4 regions of the Bacillus sp. Pc3 genome follow, and region 4 is predicted to be linked to each of the others. Evidence: riboswitches for the same ligand, from Rfam matches in the RefSeq annotation. Region 4 holds a riboswitch; each other region holds the start of a gene.

Region 1 (5,488 bases), 1.7 Mb from region 4:
TAATTGTACAAGTATTTGATTTTACGATTTACACGTTTGTCGATCATGCCGAGCATAACTCAAAAATGCAGCTGAATGCGCAAAGAGAAATGATTTTGGAGTTAAGCTCGCCGGTTATCACGCTGAGCAAACGGACGGCGCTGCTGCCGCTTGTCGGCGATATTGACACGGAGCGCGCCAAATTCATTCTTGAAAATACGCTGAGCACATGTGCAAAACGGCTGATTGAACATCTGCTAATTGACCTGTCGGGTGTAGTGGTTGTCGATACGATGGTGGCGCATCAGATTTTTAAATTAATTGAGGCGCTGAAATTGATCGGCGTCACGTCCACTTTATCCGGAATCAGGCCGGAAATCGCTCAAACCGCCGTACAGCTCGGCATTAATTTCTCAGATATTACGGTCAAGTCCAATCTCGCTCAGGCTCTCAATTATCATCAATAACATACATAACAAAACAGGCTGCCGAATCACTCCGGCGGCCTGTTTTTATACAAACAACAATGAAATGAGCCAGCTTGCCCCGAATAACAGAAGCACGAGCAGGAAAAAGCACCAGTCGGCGCGGCGCACGGTAACAGTTCTGTAAAACGTGCGGTTTCGGCTCCCCGTAAAGCCTTTAGATTCCATCGCGATCGCCGTGCGTTCCGCCTTTCTGATTGCGCCTGCCAATAGCGGAATGGTGAAGCGCCTGAAGGCGGAGAGCTTTCCTTTCAGCCCGGAATCAGACGCCGCGCCCCTGATTCTGTGCGCCTGCCGGATGATCAGGATTTCATCTTTCAGAAGAGGGAGAAACCGGAACCCCGCGATAACGCCGTATGCAAGCTTGGGCGGCAGCTTACACTGCTGAATCAGACTGAGCATGAACAGAATCGGATCGGTTGTGAAAAGAAACATCATCGACAAAGCGGAAAAACATAAAATACGAAACGCGATAGAAATCCCGAGCGCCGCGTTATCACTGTTGACGGCAATCGGCCCGAGCTTAAACAGCAGGTTGCTTCCGGTTGTCGGGACGTTTCCGAATACGGCGGCTGTCCATAAAGAACCGAAGGCCAGAATGACAAACGGAATCGTGAACAGCAGCCATTTTTTCAGCGGCACACGCCCCGCCGAGAGGACGCCTCCCGCAATGATGATATAAAACAAAGCAGGGGTGTACGGATTATAAATAAACGACAGCATAATGACGCATAACAATACAGCCGCCGCCTTTATTGACGGGTTAACAGCCTCCAGCCGCAAGTTCATTTCTCCGCCTCCTGTCGTGTTTCATCCATTCATACCGCAGCGGTAAAGCCAAATGCGCCTGCTCGGCGATCCCGGTGTTATCAGAAAATAAAGCGTCGGGAGTTCCCCGGAATACCAGTTTCGTGCCGCAGAGCACAAGGATCGTGTCGGCATAATCTGAGACGAGTTCCATATCGTGTGTCACCATCAAAACAGCCGTTCCTTCCTTTTGAATCTCACGGAGCATTTGCATACACTCCCGCGCCGTTTTGGCATCCTGTCCGAAAGTCGGTTCATCAAGCATCAAAACGTTCACATTGTGCATAAGCATCGTCGCGACGCTGAGCCTGCGTTTTTGTCCTTGGCTTAAAGAAAACGGATGCTGTGAGGCATGGCGTCTCAGGCCGAATCGGGTTAACAGCTGAAGAGCTTTCTCCTTTGCGGCTCTGCTGCTTTCAAAACCGAACATCAGCTCTTGAATGGCGGAATCTGTGACAAATTGGTGTTCAGGATTTTGGAAAACATATCCGATCAGCCGCCGCAGCTCTTTTTCAGAATAGGAATCAATCGGTCTGCCGTCTATTTTGATGTCTCCGCCCAGCGGACGGATGAGCTTGGCCGCGGCAGAAAGGAGCGTTGTTTTTCCTGTTCCGTTAGGGCCGGCAATCGCGGTGATTGAACCTTTTTTTACGGAAAAGCTCACATCCTGAAAAATGACGTCTGCTCCTCTTGAGAATGACAGCCCGTGAACGCTCAGCGCGTCTTCTGCCGAAAGCGCGGCGGGCCGGGGTTCGGGCAGAGACGGTACAGATTCTTGAAACAGCTTTTCTTTACACAATGTAAAAGGAATGCTGACGTGCTCCTGCAATGAGATCACACGCGGAATCGGAATGCCGAGCTGCATCAGCTCTTCAATCTTTGTTTCAAAGATAACGTCCGTCTCTCCGTCCATCACCTTCTGACCCGTTTCGTCAAGGACAATCGTCCTGTCCATCCACGGCGCCCAATGATCAAGCTGATGTTCGATAACGAGAAGGCCGAAGCCTTTTTTTGCTTGAAGATCTTTGATCAGCCGCACTAATTCACGTGCGGAATATGGATCAAGCTGTGCCGTCGGTTCGTCCAAAATAATGAGTTCCGGTTCCATCGCAATGATACAGGCAAGCGCCACTTTTTGTTTTGAACCGCCTGACAGCGAAGCGATCGTTCGCATTTTCAGATGAGTGATCTCCAATTTTGCCAAAACATCATCGATGATTGCGTCCATATCTTCTTTTGTATATTGCAAATTTTCCAGGCCGAAGGCGATTTCATCTTCAACCGTCAGCATGCAAAACTGCTGGTCCGGATCTTGAAACACGACGCCGATGGATCTGGCGGCGGGCTCTGTCAGATGTGAAAGAGGTGTTCCGTATAAAGAAACGGTTCCCGATTGAACCCCATCGCATGCTTCCGGGTACAGACCGTTTAAACAGAGAGCGAGCGAGCTTTTGCCGCATCCGCTCGGCCCGAGCAATAAAGCCCGCTCTCCTTTGCGGAGCTGAAAGGACACGTTTTGAAGAATCGGCTTTTCATCCTGATCATAAGAAAAGGTAAGACGGCCGGCCGATAGAAGGGGCTCAGATGCCTGCATCTTGGTTCACCTGTTTCTTTTTCTTCTTGAATTGTTTTCCGAGCGCCATGCCGTTCAGCACCCCTGTGTAAGCCAGCGCATCACTGATTGCTTTGCCGAGAAGGCCGGCAAGAAGCGCACCTGAGACCAGACGGATGAGAAGCATGACGGCTAATAAACCCGGATTCAAAACAGAGTATCCGGAAACGACCAAGTCATAAATGAAGCTCGTCACAGAAGACCCTATACCGGATAAAAGAAGCACGGGCAGGGTATACACCCGCCAGCGTGTCGCAAAAAAGACCGCTTCCGCACCGATTCCCTGTGCGATCCCGATCAGGATCACCATCGGTCCTGACGGATTTCCGAGTAAGCACTCCACAAACGCGGCGATGATTTCAGAAACAAGAGCCGCTCCCGGTTTTTGAATAATGTACGCGGCAATCACCGAGACGATAAACCAGATACCGTAAATCGGTTCATAGCTCATCCGGCCGAAAAACCCTGCCGCTATATTGCTTGCATGAGTTGATACTAAATAAATGACAGCAAATACAACACTGATGACGGACATGACGACAATTTCTCTCATTTTCCAAATTTTCATTGTGATCTCCTGCTTTCTTATCGGATAGTCGTATGTATGAAAGAGATGATTTTACAGGCGGTTCATATTCAGTTTCATATTGCGGTGTCCTCCCCCGTTTTTTAATGAAAAATAAAAAACTGCATATCCGAGGGAATATGCAGCAGCAGAACGAAAACGCATGGGGAAAAACCCTGCGCTCCGGTCAATCTGCACTTCCCCACGCTGGTATTATCCAGATCGGGTTATAAGGGATCAAAACACGCCTGCCGCATGTTTTATCTCAGCCGATAACAGCACCCCTAGTGCGTTTCCTATACAGTTTTTTATGATGACATCATCATAGTTGATCATGTCTGATTTGTAAACAGCCTTTCTCCAAACAGAGTTTGGAATCGGACCGGATGATCATTCATAAAGATAAGTAGAGCCCTTTTGATCAAAAGGAAACGGAGGACATCTATGTTTGTTCATACAGTGCAGTCTGGTGACTCGTTATTTTCCATCAGCAGAAAGTACGGATACCCTGTTGACAGCATCAGAAGTGTCAACGGGCTTGAGGAAACGAATATCGTTCCGGGGCAGGCGCTTTTAATCCCTCTTAATGAATATACGGTTCAGCCGAATGATACGTATGCCGTTATCGCAGGTAAGGCTTATGTGCCGCAGATGCAGCTGATGCAGGCAAACCCGGATATTCCGCCGAACCGGCTGCGGGCGGGTATGAAAGTGAAGATTCCTGATATCTCTAACTATCTTGCGGGAACCCTGCAATTTTATGTCATTCGGACGCCTGAAGCGGATAGAGAGCTAATTAATGATTTTGCGCCGTATTCTTCGGCGATTTCTTTGTTTGAATATCATTTTGGCCCGAATGGAGATATCATTAACGATTTAAACGACAGAACCGCAATAGAAACCACATGGCAGAACAGAGTGCGCCCGCTTGCCGTCATTACGAATCTGACAGAAGGGGGATTCAGTCCGGAATTAGCCCATCAAGTGCTGCAAAATCCGACGGCAAGAACGAATCTCGTCAGCAATATCGTCTCCTTAACCGTAAGAAAGGGATACGGCGGTGTAAATATCGATTTTGAACGGGTCAGAGAAGCTGACAGGGACCTCTTCACAGGATTTCTCCGGCAGTTAAAAACCCGGCTTTCAGAGCATCAGCTCGCGTTAACGATATCGGTTCCGGCGAAAACAAGTGATGCAGTGCCGTGGCTGAGGGGATATGATTACGGCGGAATTGGAGCCGTCGTCGATTATATGTTCATTATGGCGTACGACTGGCACCACGCCGGCAGTGAGCCGGGACCTGTGGCGCCTTTGACAGAGGTCAGGCAAACGATCAATTTTGCCATCAGCAGGGTGCCGAGAAGAAAAGTGATTCTCGGTGTTCCGCTGTACGGGTATGATTGGGTGATTCCGTACCGTCCCGGAACGATCGGATCCGCCATCTCCAATCAGCGCGCCATGGAAACGGCCATGAAGCATCAATCAGTGATCCGTTATTCCCAGCAGGAGCGTTCCCCTTACTTCCGGTATACTGATGAAAATGGAAGAACGCATGAAGTGTGGTTTGAGGATGTGCGGAGCATGAGTGAAAAAATGGTTCTCGTTCGGGAGTTCGGACTGCAGGCGATCGGCGCGTGGCAATTAACGCTCGGTTTCAAACCGGGCCCGTGGCTGCTTAGGAACTTTTTCACGATCCGAAAAATATAGCTGCATGTCCCGCTCCGCAAGTAATTTTTTTTCCTATGATAACGGATCTTCTTTTGGACAATCTAAAATTGAACAGGAGGTCTGTCATATGAAGAAAAGGGAAGAGCAGTATATCAACGAGGCTGAGTATGTACCGCATCCGACAAAAGAAGGGGAGTACGCGCTCATGCTGCATGAATCCTATCATTTCCTTTCAGAAGAGGATGAAAGCGATTTGCCGGAATAAGGGCTTTATGCCTTTATTCCTTTATTCCGTTTATTTTATAGGCATGTGCTGAAATCACAAATTTAAGGTTGACACATTCCTTTTTTTTCTGTAATCTCAGTGTGTCA
Region 2 (5,488 bases), 1.4 Mb from region 4:
ACGGCTCAAGCGAAGTATTCACCTGCACAAAACAGCGAACCGCATGCTGCGCCCGTTTTTCAATTTCTTTTGCCAATGACAGTCTGTCTAAGGAATGAATATAAGATACACGGTCAACGACGGCCTTCACCTTTCTGGACTGAAGACTGCCGATAAAGTGCCACTCCGGGCTGCCTTTGATGACTTCCTGCTTATGGATAAGCTCGGCATCCCGGTTTTCTCCCAGACTTGTAATACCGGCATCAACGGCCTCTTGAGCCCTTTCAGCTGATACGTATTTTGTAACCGCGATGACGGTAACATCTTCGGGGCTTCGGCCCGATCTGTTACATGCTTCGTTTATTCTTTCGTTTATATGTCGTAATTGATCAGCAACACGCAAGATCTTACGCCTCCTTCATTCCGATAAAGGACATCATGCGTCCCGTTTTCCCTTTGTCGCGGCGGTGTGAAAAGAATAGTTCACGCTCTCGTTCGGTGCATAAACCGCTGACTGAAATGTTTTCTTCCGGAATGCCGCAATGTATCAGAAGAAGACGGTTGACCTCTTTTAAATCAAGCTGATACTGGCCTTTTTCCGTTTCGCATATGGCGGATTCAGCCGTAAAAGGCAGCGCCCGCACTTCATTGATGACGCGGTCGTCGACTGTATAGCTTCCCGCGCTGATGGACGGACCGATGACAGCCTGAATATCTGTTAAACGGGAGCCTTCTTCGTTTACCCAGCGTTCCGTCATGATGCGTCCGATTTGTTTGACCGTCCCCTTCCATCCGGCATGGGCAGCGCCGATAATGGATTTCACCGGGTCATAAAAATACAAGGGCACACAGTCCGCAAAACAAAGGGCCAAAAAAAGATTCGCATCTTTCGTGTAGAGCCCGTCCGTCCCGCGGAATGCGGAAGAATAGTCTCTCGCCCCTTTTCCTTTATCCCCGGCTGTCACGCGCCGGACGCGGTTTTCATGTGTCTGGTCGGCGAACACCCAGGAATCCAGATCAGTACCGCATAAGGACGCTATGACTTCACGGTTTGTCACAACATCATGAGCTTCGTCTCGGACGTGCAATCCGGTATTTAATGACTCATACGGAGGATTGCTGACCCCGCCGTTTTTCGTCGTGAATCCGGCGATGACCTTTGTGTTAAGCTGATTCACACAGTTCCAGTCTTCTATCATGAGTGCCGAGGGGGTGGTAAGACTAAACGGGTGATATGTATTCATGGAGATCCAACCTTTCGACAAACATTAAAAAAGCGTAATTTCCCACTCATTTTAACACAATTTTAAGCATACGTTTAGCGGCTGATTGAAAAATGAGATAAATAAATGTGCCGGAAACATTGAGATTTCCGGCTTTTTACAAGTAAAGGGAGGATTACGCTCCCCCCTTTGGTTCGTTTACACGCACTAAGATGACATCTTCCCCAATTTTAACTATATTTCGCCAAGGAATGATCATTTCCTCTTCTTTTCCGAAAAAACCGAGAACTTTTCCGCTGCCGCCTAAAATAATCGCCTGAATTTTTCCCGTTGTCACGTTAATATCAATATCACCGATGCTTCCGAGTTTTTTTCCGTTCGACACGTTTACCACATCTTTTATTTGAAATTCAGATATGCTGATCATCCGTATCACGCCCTTTGCCCGTTCTTTTTCCTATTATATGAACGGCCGGGCTGAACCTTGTCACATCGGGCAATCTTTTTTGCGGCTGCACCAGCCGAGGATAAATCTCAGCATAATTTTCGTATAGTCCATAAGCTCATCAACGGACACTTCCTCGTTTACGGAGTGGGCGTTTTTTAAATCGCCGGGACCGTATATGACGCTCGGAATCCCGGCATGATAAAGCCACCCTCCGTCAGTTACGGTTTGGGAAACATCAATGACGGGCTCCTGTTTTCTGACGGCTGAGTGTGATGCAGCCAAGACAGAAACTGCCGGATGGTCCGAATCGATTTCCAGCGCCGGGAACACCTCTCCTCTGTCTTCAATCATCGAAGATCCTCCCCATTTGAACACCGGCCTGTTTTCTTTGAGCCACAGATCACTGTCAGCGACACGATTAATATAGTCTTCGATTTCTGCGGCTGCTTGTTCGTACGTTTCGTTCGGATAAAAGTGGACGGTGATCCATAACCGGCATTCATCGGCGACAAACGCTGCGTGTCTTCCGCCTTCAATGACGGCGGGGTTGATCGTATTGGTGCCGGGCGCAAAGCCGGGATAGCTTTTCGTTACCGCCCAGTGGCGCTCCAGCTCTCCCAAGGCAGTGATGATTTTTGCCATTTTTTCGATGGCGCTCGCTCCGAATGTGCCTCCGCCCGCATGAATCATATTGCGCCTCATGCCGTCATGAAATGTTTGTTTGCTTTTCAATTCTATCCAGCCGGTGATGACACCGCCCTGCCCTTGAATATGCAGGCTGCTCGTATCCGCAACAACCGCAAAATCCGCGTGATAGCCGCGGTTGCAGCATTCCAGCGTCCCCGCCTCACCGACTTCTTCTCCGATTACAGACTGTACAATGAGGTCGCCCGGAAGCTCAATGCCGGCATCATGGATCAGCTTCAGAGAGAAAAGAACACACGCCAAACCCCCTTTCATATCAGCGGCGCCCCTTCCGATCAGCATGCCGTCTTTTACGATCGGCTGAAACGGGTCAGAGTGCCAGTCTTCGCCCCCGGCTTCTGCCACATCAATGTGTCCGTTTAAAATCAGGCTTTGATGCCTGCTTGAATCTGTCCCTTTTAAAACACCGACTACATTCGGATCTTCCGGATACACATCCCACATATCGACCGAGAAGCCCGTTTCTTTTAAAAAGCCGGCCACCCACTTTTGGGCTTCTGCCGTATTTCTTGCTGGCGGGGCCGGAATCGGAAAGGCTATCAACCTTTCAGCAATATGTATGAAGTCATTCCGCCGTTTTTCCGCCTGGTGTAACAGCATATCAATCTGATGCATTGGAAATCTCCCCTTTGGCTGTATCAAAAAACCCGTTTCATTCATGAAATGAAACGGGTGAAAAACGGATCTTCCTCCGCTTTTTTCACCGCTTCCCTCCGCCGGCATGATCCGGATCAGGTCCGTTAAGGGTTGAGACAACGTCTCTCTCAGCCGCATGGCAGCACCCCCAGGGTGAATTTATGTTATTTTACGGATGATGCCTCTTTTGCACGTGTTAAAAACGGGCGGCCATTGTTCCATAAGACATTGACAGGCGTATCGAAAAACGCTGTAAGCCGCTCGTCAGAAAGCATGTCCCTGATTTTCCCGGAGGCGAACACCTCGCCCTGTTTTAAAAGCAGCGCCTGATCAAATACCGGCAGAATTTCTTCAGCGTGATGGGTGACATAAAGGATGGACGGCGCATTTTCTTTTTCGGCGATCGACGTAATCGTGTCCAGCAGCTGCTCCCTTGCCATAAAATCAAGACCCGTCACGGGTTCGTCCAAAATCAGCAGTTCCGGATCAGCCATAAGCGCCCGCGCAATCAGCGCTCTTTGTCTTTCCCCTTGTGATAATGTTTCATACCGTCTGTCGGCGTAACTGATGGCGCCCAAATCCTTCAGAAGACCGATCGCTTTTTCCCTTACCTGCTCACTCGGAGTTTCGTACAGCCCGATTGAAGCGTACGCGCCGCTGAGGGCGATTTCAAAAGCGGAGTCCGCGGCATATAATTTGTGCTGAAGACCTGCTGAAACAAGGCCGATTTTCCTCCTGAGCCTGTCACCGAGCTCTGTTTTGCCGAATTGATGGCCGAGCACCTGCATCTCTCCTGAAGTGGGGAAGTAATAAGAGCATAACATATTCAGCAAAGCCGTTTTTCCGGCTCCGTTTAATCCGTACAGCACCCAATTTTCGTTTTTCTCGACGCGCCAGTTGATATCTTTCAAAATCCATTTCCCGTTTCTTTTTAATGACACACTGTCCAGCTGTAAAATCATTGCAGTTTCCCCCGTTTACTTTATTTAAATTTTCCAAAAACTTTTACACATTAGAATACATCACTTTTTTGCAAACGTAAACCATCGCATGAAAAAAGCCTTTAAACAAGGTTTAAAGGCTTTTTCCGTTATTGATGGATATTCTTATTCATTTGTTTAATGGCTGCCTTTTCAAGCCTTGAGACCTGAGCTTGGGATATGCCGATTTCTTCAGCGACTTCCATTTGGGTTTTCCCTTGGAAAAAGCGCTTTCGCAAAATCATTTTTTCCCGTTCGTTCAGTCTTCTCATGCCTTCTTTCAGAGCCAGCTCCTCAATCCATTGTGTATCCTTATTGCGCTCATCGCTGATCTGGTCCATCACGTAAATCGGATCGCCGCCGTCATTATAAATCGGCTCAAACAGTGAAACCGGATCCTGGATGGCGTCAAGGGCAAACACAATTTCTTCATGGGGCACTTCAAGAACTTTAGCGATTTCCTCTGCTGTCGGCTCCCTGCTTGTCTCACTGATTAACCGCTCTCTTACTTGAAGCGCTTTATATGCGATATCGCGAAGCGACCTCGAGACGCGGATCGGATTGTTATCCCGCAAATATCTGCGGATTTCTCCGATGATCATCGGTACAGCGTATGTTGAAAACTTAACATTATGGCTTAGGTCAAAATTATCAATGGATTTCATTAGTCCGATGCAGCCGACCTGAAATAAGTCATCAACATACTCTCCTCTGTTGTTAAACCTCTGAATGACGCTTAAGACAAGGCGCAGATTGCCGTTTACAAGCTTTTCCCTCGCTGAATCATCGCCCTCATCCTGTAATTGCCTAAACAGCTTTCTCATCTCTTCATTCTTGAGCACCGGTAATTTGGAGGTATCCACCCCGCAAATTTCGACTTTATTTCTTGACACGTTTTTCCCTCCCACTAGGAGCTGCTGTACAACGTTAAGTATCTCCTCGGGTGGGAAAAATATGCACCGCCATTTTACAGAAATAAACATCCGGCTGCGGCAATCCTTGCAGCAGTAAGGGCTGTCAGATGGAAAAAATTTTACACCATTTTGTTAAACTCTTTTCTCAGTCTTTTGATAATCCGCTTTTCGAGCCGGGAGATATAAGATTGTGAAATCCCCATCATGTCGGCTACATCTTTTTGTGTTTTTTCTTCTTCTCCGACAAGCCCGAAACGCAGTTCCATAATCTGCTTTTCTCTTTCGTTTAATTGCTCAAGCGCTTTTTTCAAAAGTTTTTTATCCACATTGGCTTCAATGTCTTTTGTAATAATATCATCATCTGTGCCGAGCACATCCGAAAGCAGCAGCTCGTTTCCGTCCCAATCAATATTCAGCGGTTCATCAAAGGACACCTCTGAACGGATTTTATTGTTTCGGCGCAAGTACATTAAAATTTCGTTTTCGATACATCGCGACGCGTAGGTGGCGAGTTTGATTTTCTTTTCCGGATTAAAAGTGTTTACCGCTTTGATCAAACCGATGGTGCCGATGCTGATTAAGTCCTCGATATTGATGCCGGTA
Region 3 (5,488 bases), 1.9 Mb from region 4:
TTAGAATCATTGTGTTTCTATATTCATATGCCGGCCTTGTAGGGATTATAAAGCTGACCGGCGGGATAAAAGGATTCGTCCATTTGATCAGTAAAAAAGTTAAAACCAAAAAAGGTGCGATGCTGCTTGCATGGCTGTCGACATTTGGCACGTTCAGTGAACCGGACTTTCGCATCGTCACAATTGCACCGATCATGAAAGCTTTAAGCAAGCGTCTGAACCTGTCGAAACAGAAAATTGCGTATGCCATTGAGTTTACGGCAAACCCTGTCATTGCCTTGATTCCGATAGCAACGGCATTTGTCGGCTACATGGTTTCCATTATCGGACAGGCCCTTAAAACGTCAGGAATAGATCAGCCGGCTTACACGGTGTATGTGAAAAGTATTCCCTTCAATTTTTTCTCCATTGTGATTATAGTAGTCGGAATTTATTACTGCTTTTTTAAGAAACAAAAAGCGGACGAAAGCTTAGAAAAAACAGAAAAGAGCGGACAAACTTCTGCTCGCAAACATAACAAAAATACGGAACCGATTCCGCGGAACAGCGGTGTGTTGCTTTCAAAAGGCTCAGGTTCATTCAACATGGAAACAGGGACGATCTCAGATATTCACGATGGACATACGGGAATGTTCGAAAGTGATGAGCATGCTGACCAGCAGGAGGAGCTGGATTCGGCGCACCGTGCTTATATTAAGGAAACACCGATTCGGCCTTGGAATTTAATCATTCCGATCGGGCTGTTTTTGCTATTAACACTCTTTCTCAGCTGGTGGGACGGCCATTCAAAAGCACAAGGGTTTTTGAATGCTTTTATCAAAAGCGATATGCTTGGCGTCATGTTAACCGCATTATTGGCAGCGGTTATTGCAGCATTTGCTCTTTTTATGTTTCAGCGTTTTCATGCAGGCGAGCTTGTTACCCATTTTATTAAGGGCGGAAACGAATTGGTCAACGTTATTATTATGTTATCGCTGATTTGGGCCGTAACAGCAGTATCTGAAGATCTGGGATTCTCGAAATATGTTACTTCTCATTTAACGTCATGGATCCCTCATATGTTTATTGCGCCGTCTCTTTTTATACTGGGGGCTGTTATATCCTATTTTATCGGGTCATCCTGGGGGACTTGGGGGCTATTAATGCCGCTCGGCGTAACGCTGGCGGTACAGTCACATACCAGTTTATTATTAGCGATCGGGGCCGTGTTTGCGAGCGGAACATTTGGAGCGTTTGCTTCTCCTCTCAGTGATAATACGGTGACAACCTGTACGGTGTTGGGGATCGATGTTGTGAAGTATGCCCGTTCGAAGCTTGTTCCGGCGCTTATCGCCGCGGGGATCTCCGTTGTGTTATACGGTGCGTTTTCATTTTTCAGATAACAAATACTTTTTAAAGGCGGTATCCGGAATGGGGGGTAACGCCTTTTTATGAGCTGTTATACTAGAGGAAAAAAGAGGTGATGACATTGAAGCAGATTATTGCAATGGGCGGCGGGGGCTTTTCCATGGAGCCGGATCATCTTGTGCTGGATCAGTATATTTTAGAGCAGTCGGCGCGGTCAAAGCCGAAAATTTGTTTTTTGCCGACGGCAAGCGGAGATTCGGAGAATTATATCGGCAGGTTTTATCAGGCCTTTCAAAAGCTGCGGTGTGAGCCGGATCACTTGTCGCTGTTTAAACCGCCGGGTTCTGATCTCAGATCCTTTCTCATGAAGAAAGATATTATATATGTCGGCGGCGGAAATACGCGCAATATGCTTGTCTTATGGAAAGAGTGGGGGCTTGACCTTATTCTTCGTGAGGCTTGGGAAAACGGCATCATGTTGGCGGGTCTCAGCGCCGGGGCGATTTGCTGGTATGAAGAAGGAGTGACGGATTCAGCTGGAGATTTGAGAGAGTTAAGAGCTTTAGGATTTTTGCGGGGAAGCTTTTGTCCGCACTATGACGGAGAAGCGGAGCGCCGGCCGGTGTATCACCGTCTGATTTCAGAAAAGAAACTCAGGGAGGGCTATGCCGCTGATGACGGCGCTGCGCTTCATTATAAAGACGGTCAGCTGTTCCGGGCTGTCTCCTCCCGGGAAACCGCAAAGGGTTATCGGGTTTTTAATACCGAAAAAGGCGTTCGGGAAACAGAGCTTATGACCTTACCGTTATCTGAATTTTGATAATATGCTTTTTTTTGTACACAACTTATGTTACGATGAGAGCGAAATCAATAGTTACTGGGGGTGCCCGTCTGAGCGGGCTGAGAGAGAAGCGGCGGCTTCTTAACCCTTTGGACCTGATCTGGTTCGTACCAGCGTGGGGAAGTAAAGGTTTTATTATTGTTGATGAAAACAATAATAGTTTCTTTCTGACTGCAAAACCGGGTTCTTCTTTGAACCCGGTTTTTTTGTGCTGGTGCTGAGCTTGGTTCTGTTATTCAAATGATAAAGGAGAGATTTGTATGCAAAATCAATCAGTACAGCAAGCGAACATTTCCATTATGTCGAGTTTTTCCGGCAGTAAAAAGGTTTATGCAGAAGGTTCTTCGCCCGATATACGAGTGCCGATGCGGGAAATCAGCCTGAGTGCGACTACGGGGGCATTCGGGGAAGAGGAGAATGCGCCGGTCCGTGTTTATGATACGAGCGGGCCGTATACAGACCCAGATGTACAGATTGATATTCATGAAGGGCTGGGGGCGCTCCGCACAAAGTGGATTACCGGGCGCGGAGATGTAGAAGAATATAACGGCCGGACCGTGAGACCTGAAGACAACGGCTATAAAAAAGAGGGCCGTGCCGCCGAATACCCCGGCCTACAGCGGAAACCGCTTCGGGCCAAGCCGGGGAAAAATGTAACACAATTGCATTATGCGAGAAAAGGCATCATTACGCCGGAAATGGAGTTTATCGCAATACGTGAGCATGTGTCTCCCGAATTTGTCAGGGAAGAGGTGGCGAGCGGCCGGGCGATTATTCCTTCTAACGTCAACCACCCGGAAAGCGAGCCGATGATTATCGGCCGGAATTTTCATGTGAAAATCAATGCCAATATCGGCAACTCGGCTGTTACATCTTCTATCGAAGAAGAAGTCGAAAAAATGACGTGGGCGATTCGCTGGGGCGCCGATACGATGATGGACTTATCCACGGGAAAAGACATTCATACGACGCGTGAATGGATTATCCGCAACTGCCCCGTGCCTGTGGGGACGGTGCCGATATATCAGGCGCTTGAAAAAGTAAATGGCATTGCCGAGGATTTAACGTGGGACATTTATCGTGACACATTGATTGAGCAGGCGGAGCAGGGCGTGGATTATTTCACCATCCATGCCGGCGTACTGCTTCGTTACGTCCCGTTAACGGCTAAACGCACGACGGGAATCGTATCCCGCGGCGGGGCAATTATGGCGCAATGGTGCCTGGCTCATCATCAGGAAAGCTTTCTGTACACGCATTTTGAAGACATTTGTGAAATTATGAAAACCTATGATATCGCTTTTTCTCTTGGTGACGGGCTTCGCCCCGGTTCGATTGCGGATGCCAATGATGAAGCGCAGTTTGCGGAATTGGAAACTCTCGGAGAATTGACGGAGATTGCGTGGAAGCACGATGTGCAAGTGATGATCGAAGGACCGGGTCATGTGCCGATGCATAAAATTAAGGAAAACATGGACAAGCAGCTGGAAATTTGTAAAGAGGCGCCTTTTTACACGCTCGGACCATTAACGACGGATATCGCTCCGGGTTATGACCACATTACTTCAGCAATCGGCGCGGCGATGATCGGCTGGTACGGGACGGCGATGCTTTGCTATGTCACGCCGAAGGAGCATTTGGGGCTGCCGAATCGTGATGATGTAAGAGAAGGTGTCATCACGTACAAAATCGCGGCACATGCCGCAGACCTTGCTAAAGGGCATCCGGGTGCACAGATCCGTGACGATGCTCTGTCTAAGGCGCGGTTTGAATTCCGGTGGCGTGATCAATTTCATTTGTCGCTTGATCCTGAAAGAGCAATGGAATATCATGATGAAACGCTGCCGGCTGAAGGCGCAAAAACGGCTCACTTCTGTTCGATGTGCGGTCCGAAGTTCTGCAGTATGAGAATTTCTCAGGATATTCGTGATTATGCGAAGGAAAACGGACTTACTGAAGACGAGGCCGTCAACGAAGGGCTGAAAGAAAAAGCAAAAGAGTTTGCAGAGAAGGGAAGCCGTTTATATCAATAAAAGAAAAGATGAAGATGGAGTTTGCCCATCTTCATCTTTTTTAGAAAAACGGTGAACGGCGAAGCGGCGGAATGCTCTGTTCAAAGCGGAATATATTTTCCGGATCGTATTTCGTTTTGACTTGACGGAGGCGGTGAACATTTTCTCCGTAATACGTTTGCAGCCAGTTTCTGATTTCTCTATCAGGCCAATTCACGTAATCTCCCATCGTTTCTCTTGATAGGGACGTTCTCAGTCCTTCGATCCAGCGGACATTTTGTCTTTCTTCTTCAGCAGATGTCCAAGTTGTAATATATTCTTGGGCAATGATTGCGTTGCGATAGTAGAATGCCGTTTGGTCAGGAGCGATCCGTCCGGCCGCCCCGCCGAGAGATTGCTGCCACACACTGGCGTTTTCGTTCGGAGCGTGCTCTAAATAGCGCTTTAAAGTGGAAATCGCGCGTGTTGATAATGGTTTTTCAATAAAGGATCCTGACCGCTTCATCTTTTGCGGCTGATTGCCTCCCGGGCTGTTAAAAAAGGCTGCCGCTTTAATAAATGGCACTGTCTTGACCATGCCGCTTGCCGGTTTTCCCGCTTTCATTAACGGAGCCAGCAGTTCTTTCAGCTCATCCTTTGTCCCGGTAAATTGACCGAGCGCTTCTATGCGGTTTACTTCCTTAGGCCAAAACTGAATTGATGAGGTAAGCCGGTTGTCTGTAAATGGAGCCCAGCGCTGCCATGTGTTAAATACTTCCTCAAAATCATCCCAGCCCCAAGTGACAGAAAAAACAGACACGCACGAGATCGGCACGGCTTTAAACATCATGGATGTGACAATGCCGAAGTTGCCTCCCCCTCCGCCCTGAGATGCCCAAAATAGATCAGAGTGCTTTGAGCGGTTGACTGTGATCAAGTCAGCACCCGCTTTTTCGTCCGCTATGATCATTTCGAGCTGGAGGAGACGATCGCAAGTAAGTCCGGCTGTCCTTGTTAAATATCCGATTCCTCCCCCGAGCGTCAGCCCTGTGATTCCCACATTCGCAATGGTTCCCGCAGGAAGGGTCAAGCCGTACCGCCAGAGTGTCCGGTAGACTTCCCCCAATTCGGCTCCCGCTTCAATCGAGACCAGCCGCTTATCCTCATTTACTCTTATTTTCTTCATTTCACTGAGATCAATGACTAGTCCGTCATTTAACAGGGAAAAATTTTCGTAGCTGTGTCTTCCGCCTCTGATACGGAAAGGCACATTGTTCTCACGTGCCCATCTCACCGCATTGAGGGCGTC
Region 4 (5,488 bases):
TCTTTTCAGCCTCAGGTTATATCGGCGAAATCGCCGCTCCGCTATCAAGTTCTGTCATTGCGTTGCTTTCATTTGTTCTTTCGGTTCTTTTGGTCAGCCTGCTTCACTTCTTCGTCCTTGTCCCGCTTTCATCAGCGGAAGAATCGCTCGCTTACCGGGAGACGGATTTAAAGGGCAGAGTCGGCAGGGTCATTACTTCCGTCCCGAAAGACGGCTATGGAGAAGTGATCATAGAGGGAATAGGGGGCGCCATTTCTAAATCAGCCGTCAGCTTTGATCAAGAACAGATCAAGTACGGAACTGCCGTATTAGTGATTGACGTGAAAGACGGAGTGCTTTTTGTGACGCCGCATGAACCAATCTGATATCTAAGGGGGAACTGTTATGACTATGCCGATTATCATCGTTATCGGAATCGTATTCTTTTTACTCATCGCACTTATTGCTGTATTTATTACGAAGTACCGGACAGCGGGGCCGGACGAAGCCCTTATCGTGACCGGAAGTTATTTGGGAAATAAGAACGTCCACATTGATGAAGGCGGAAATCGTCTGAAAATCGTCCGGGGCGGGGGAACGTTCGTGCTCCCGGTATTCCAGCAGGCAGAACCTCTCAGTTTACTGTCAAGCAAACTTGATGTCTCTACACCTGAAGTCTATACAGAGCAAGGCGTGCCGGTAATGGCCGACGGAACCGCCATTATTAAAATCGGAGGCTCCATCGGTGAAATCGCCACAGCAGCTGAACAATTTTTGGGGAAATCCAAGGACGACCGTGAGCAGGAGGCGCGGGAGGTGCTGGAAGGCCATCTGCGCTCCATCCTCGGCTCCATGACCGTTGAAGAGATTTATAAAAACAGGGAAAAGTTTTCTCAGGAAGTCCAGCGGGTCGCGTCTCAGGATCTTGCTAAAATGGGGCTTGTGATCGTTTCTTTTACGATTAAAGACGTCCGCGATAAAAACGGCTATCTTGAATCATTAGGTAAGCCGAGAATCGCCCAAGTCAAGCGGGATGCGGACATTGCCACGGCAGAAGCGGATAAAGAGACGAGGATTAAACGCGCGGCCGCTGATAAAGACGCAAAAAAATCAGAGCTGGAGCGGGCGACGGAAATAGCTGAAGCGGAAAAAATCAATCAGCTGAAAATGGCGGAATACAGAAGAGAGCAGGATACAGCAAAAGCCAATGCCGACCAGGCATATGATCTTGAAACAGCAAAAGCCCGCCAGCAGGTGACAGAGCAGGAAATGCAAATTAAAATTATTGAGCGGCAAAAGCAGATTGAATTGGAGGAAAAAGAAATTCTGCGCCGTGAGCGCCAATATGACTCTGAAGTGAAGAAAAAAGCCGATGCTGACCGTTACTCGGTGGAACAAGCGGCCGCGGCCGCAAAAGCGAAGCAGCTCGCAGAAGCGGATGCCGAGCAGTACAGCATCGAAGCGATGGCCAAGGCGGAAGCGGAACGCGTGAGAATTGACGGTCTTGCTAAAGCGGAGGCTGAAAAGGCGAGAGGAGAAACCGAAGCGGAAGTCATCCGCCTGAAAGGTCTCGCAGAAGCGGAAGCTAAAGAAAAAATCGCCGAAGCATTCGAAAAATACGGGCAGGCTGCAATCCTTGATATGATTGTGAAAATGCTGCCTGAATATGCGAAGCAAGTCTCAGCGCCTCTTTCCAACATTGATAAAATAACCGTCGTTGATACGGGAGGAAGCGGTGAAAATGGCGGGGCCAATAAAGTCACAGGCTACGCAACCAATTTAATGGCCGGTCTTCAGGAAAGCTTAAAAGCATCTTCCGGAATCAATGTAAAAGAGCTTATTGAGAATTTTTCAGGCAAAGGAAACATAAAACAAAGTATAAATGAACTTACAAAAGAACTGAGTGATTCAAACGAACGGCACAGCCCGGAATAAAAAAACAGCAGGCGTAAACCGCCTGCTGTTTCAGTTTGTCCGCTTAGCTTCAAGAAGCCGCGGCGCAGTCATGAATAATAAGATAAGGACAATGGCCGAAAGGATAAAAGAAGGAATCATATAAGTCGCGTTGTAGACGGACGAATAAATCCATACCGGCGTGCCTTTCGGAGCATAGCTTCCGAAAAAGACAGCTCCGGAGACCACATGTGCCGCATAGCGCAGCACACTGCCGATGAAAACACCGCCTATAACATACATCGTTAAAGCGCCTCTTTTTTTATTCAATGCCGATTCTCGTACACCGGAAGCAAACAAGCCGCTGAAACCGAGAACTGCAAATGCCGCGATGTAATCAAGAAATAGCTGCACCGGGTGCTGCAAAAACAAATTGCCGATGGCGATCTGGACAATCCCTGTCAAAAAGCCTGTCGTAAGCCCGGCTTTCACTCCCCAGCGGAATGAAATCAAAAAAATCGGAATCATCATAATAGAGACCGAACCGCCTTGGGGCATCCGGAGAAACATACCTGAGACAATGTCCAGAATGACAGCCGCCCCGGTCATAATCGCTATTTCAATTAAGCGCACAAGCTGTGTTGAATGATTCATAGTTTTCCCCCTGGTCAGACAACCGTAACAAGGATAAACAAAAAAGCAGCGCGGGGAAGGATGGGAAAAGGTCCGCGCGCTGCTTGCATAAACTGCAAATCATTTGGCTTTGCCACATCCCTACGCCAGCGTTAACTAACAGGTTCAAAGGGTCAGAACAAAACGTTCACTCTCAGCTTTAATGCTCCCCTTGTGGTCATCAAGTATTTAGTTCAATCTTACTATACAAGAAAATATGCCAAACCACAAGACAGCTTATCTTTCTATAGAAGAGAAACTGAAATAAGTATGAAAGAAAATAATTAATGATTTTTTTAAAAAAACTATTGTCATATTTTCAAAAGGGTGTTATATTATTAAACGTCGCTGATGAACAGCAGACAACAACGAAAAGCTTCGGAAACAACTTGAAAAAAGTTGTTGACATAAAAGAAGCTGAGTGGTAAGATAATAAAGCTGCTTCAACAAGCGGTAATGATCTTTGAAAACTAAACAAGACAAAACGTACCTGTTAATTCAAAGTTTTAAATAAATCGCACAGCGATGTGCGTAGTCAGTCAAACTACTTTATCGGAGAGTTTGATCCTGGCTCAGGACGAACGCTGGCGGCGTGCCTAATACATGCAAGTCGAGCGGACAGATGGGAGCTTGCTCCCTGATGTTAGCGGCGGACGGGTGAGTAACACGTGGGTAACCTGCCTGTAAGACTGGGATAACTCCGGGAAACCGGGGCTAATACCAGATGGTTGTCTGAACCGCATGGTTCAGACATAAAAGGTGGCTTCGGCTACCACTTACAGATGGACCCGCGGCGCATTAGCTAGTTGGTGAGGTAACGGCTCACCAAGGCGACGATGCGTAGCCGACCTGAGAGGGTGATCGGCCACACTGGGACTGAGACACGGCCCAGACTCCTACGGGAGGCAGCAGTAGGGAATCTTCCGCAATGGACGAAAGTCTGACGGAGCAACGCCGCGTGAGTGATGAAGGTTTTCGGATCGTAAAGCTCTGTTGTTAGGGAAGAACAAGTGCCGTTCAAATAGGGCGGCACCTTGACGGTACCTAACCAGAAAGCCACGGCTAACTACGTGCCAGCAGCCGCGGTAATACGTAGGTGGCAAGCGTTGTCCGGAATTATTGGGCGTAAAGGGCTCGCAGGCGGTTTCTTAAGTCTGATGTGAAAGCCCCCGGCTCAACCGGGGAGGGTCATTGGAAACTGGGGAACTTGAGTGCAGAAGAGGAGAGTGGAATTCCACGTGTAGCGGTGAAATGCGTAGAGATGTGGAGGAACACCAGTGGCGAAGGCGACTCTCTGGTCTGTAACTGACGCTGAGGAGCGAAAGCGTGGGGAGCGAACAGGATTAGATACCCTGGTAGTCCACGCCGTAAACGATGAGTGCTAAGTGTTAGGGGGTTTCCGCCCCTTAGTGCTGCAGCTAACGCATTAAGCACTCCGCCTGGGGAGTACGGTCGCAAGACTGAAACTCAAAGGAATTGACGGGGGCCCGCACAAGCGGTGGAGCATGTGGTTTAATTCGAAGCAACGCGAAGAACCTTACCAGGTCTTGACATCCTCTGACAATCCTAGAGATAGGACGTCCCCTTCGGGGGCAGAGTGACAGGTGGTGCATGGTTGTCGTCAGCTCGTGTCGTGAGATGTTGGGTTAAGTCCCGCAACGAGCGCAACCCTTGATCTTAGTTGCCAGCATTCAGTTGGGCACTCTAAGGTGACTGCCGGTGACAAACCGGAGGAAGGTGGGGATGACGTCAAATCATCATGCCCCTTATGACCTGGGCTACACACGTGCTACAATGGACAGAACAAAGGGCAGCGAAACCGCGAGGTTAAGCCAATCCCACAAATCTGTTCTCAGTTCGGATCGCAGTCTGCAACTCGACTGCGTGAAGCTGGAATCGCTAGTAATCGCGGATCAGCATGCCGCGGTGAATACGTTCCCGGGCCTTGTACACACCGCCCGTCACACCACGAGAGTTTGTAACACCCGAAGTCGGTGAGGTAACCTTTATGGAGCCAGCCGCCGAAGGTGGGACAGATGATTGGGGTGAAGTCGTAACAAGGTAGCCGTATCGGAAGGTGCGGCTGGATCACCTCCTTTCTAAGGATTTTAACGGAATATAAGACCTTGGGTCTTATAAACAGAACGTTCCCTGTCTTGTTTAGTTTTGAAGGATCATTCGATTCTTCGAGATGTTGTTCTTTGAAAACTAGATAACAGAAGTAATTCACATTCAATTAGTAATGCAAGATATCACGTAGTGATTCTTTTTAACGGTTAAGTTAGAAAGGGCGCACGGTGGATGCCTTGGCACTAGGAGCCGATGAAGGACGGGACGAACACCGATATGCTTCGGGGAGCTGTAAGCAAGCTTTGATCCGGAGATTTCCGAATGGGGAAACCCACCACTCGTAATGGAGTGGTATCCATATCTGAATACATAGGATATGAGAAGGCAGACCCGGGGAACTGAAACATCTAAGTACCCGGAGGAAGAGAAAGCAAATGCGATTCCCTGAGTAGCGGCGAGCGAAACGGGACCAGCCCAAACCAAGAGGCTTGCCTCTTGGGGTTGTAGGACACTCTGTACGGAGTTACAAAGGAACGAGGTAGATGAAGAGGTCTGGAAAGGCCCGCCATAGGAGGTAACAGCCCTGTAGTCAAAACTTCGTTCTCTCCTGAGTGGATCCTGAGTACGGCGGAACACGTGAAATTCCGTCGGAATCCGGGAGGACCATCTCCCAAGGCTAAATACTCCCTAGTGACCGATAGTGAACCAGTACCGTGAGGGAAAGGTGAAAAGCACCCCGGAAGGGGAGTGAAAGAGATCCTGAAACCGTGTGCCTACAAGTAGTCAGAGCCCGTTAACGGGTGATGGCGTGCCTTTTGTAGAATGAACCGGCGAGTTACGATCCCGTGCAAGGTTAAGCAGAAGATGCGGAGCC

Evidence for each region. A riboswitch is a leader RNA that binds a small molecule or an ion and turns the genes downstream of it on or off. The one in region 4 is predicted to bind thiamine pyrophosphate.
Region 1: it holds a riboswitch for thiamine pyrophosphate, as region 4 does, so the genes downstream of both, SB24_RS03160 (ECF transporter S component) here and thiT (energy-coupled thiamine transporter ThiT) in region 4, are expected to answer to the same signal.
Region 2: it holds a riboswitch for thiamine pyrophosphate, as region 4 does, so the genes downstream of both, SB24_RS02115 (acetylornithine deacetylase) here and thiT (energy-coupled thiamine transporter ThiT) in region 4, are expected to answer to the same signal.
Region 3: it holds a riboswitch for thiamine pyrophosphate, as region 4 does, so the genes downstream of both, thiC (phosphomethylpyrimidine synthase ThiC) here and thiT (energy-coupled thiamine transporter ThiT) in region 4, are expected to answer to the same signal.

Annotation. Positions count from the first base shown of each region.
Region 1 covers NZ_CP010406.1:785,261-790,748, reverse strand. The annotation lists gene SB24_RS03175 (STAS domain-containing protein) at 1-446, shown strand, start outside; gene SB24_RS03170 (energy-coupling factor transporter transmembrane component T family protein) at 492-1,253, opposite strand; gene SB24_RS03165 (ABC transporter ATP-binding protein) at 1,228-2,865, opposite strand; gene SB24_RS03160 (ECF transporter S component) at 2,852-3,451, opposite strand; TPP riboswitch at 3,631-3,744, opposite strand; gene SB24_RS03150 (glycoside hydrolase family 18 protein) at 3,893-5,155, shown strand; gene SB24_RS19900 (transcriptional regulator SplA domain-containing protein) at 5,244-5,381, shown strand.
Region 2 covers NZ_CP010406.1:532,114-537,601, forward strand. The annotation lists gene SB24_RS02100 (YggS family pyridoxal phosphate-dependent enzyme) at 1-382, opposite strand, end outside; gene pgeF (peptidoglycan editing factor PgeF) at 387-1,223, opposite strand; gene SB24_RS02110 (YlmC/YmxH family sporulation protein) at 1,378-1,629, opposite strand; gene SB24_RS02115 (acetylornithine deacetylase) at 1,690-2,970, opposite strand; TPP riboswitch at 3,047-3,151, opposite strand; gene SB24_RS02120 (ABC transporter ATP-binding protein) at 3,156-3,953, opposite strand; gene sigG (RNA polymerase sporulation sigma factor SigG) at 4,082-4,864, opposite strand; gene sigE (RNA polymerase sporulation sigma factor SigE) at 5,005-5,488, opposite strand, start outside.
Region 3 covers NZ_CP010406.1:1,200,590-1,206,077, reverse strand. The annotation lists gene SB24_RS05395 (Na+/H+ antiporter NhaC family protein) at 1-1,382, shown strand, start outside; gene SB24_RS05390 (Type 1 glutamine amidotransferase-like domain-containing protein) at 1,469-2,167, shown strand; TPP riboswitch at 2,217-2,327, shown strand; gene thiC (phosphomethylpyrimidine synthase ThiC) at 2,449-4,221, shown strand; gene SB24_RS05380 (FAD-binding oxidoreductase) at 4,262-5,488, opposite strand, start outside.
Region 4 covers NZ_CP010406.1:3,072,766-3,078,253, forward strand. The annotation lists gene SB24_RS14690 (NfeD family protein) at 1-365, shown strand, start outside; gene SB24_RS14695 (flotillin lipid rafts scaffold protein FloT) at 385-1,914, shown strand; gene thiT (energy-coupled thiamine transporter ThiT) at 1,945-2,526, opposite strand; TPP riboswitch at 2,627-2,727, opposite strand; rRNA gene SB24_RS14705 (16S ribosomal RNA) at 3,094-4,643, shown strand; rRNA gene SB24_RS14710 (23S ribosomal RNA) at 4,819-5,488, shown strand, end outside.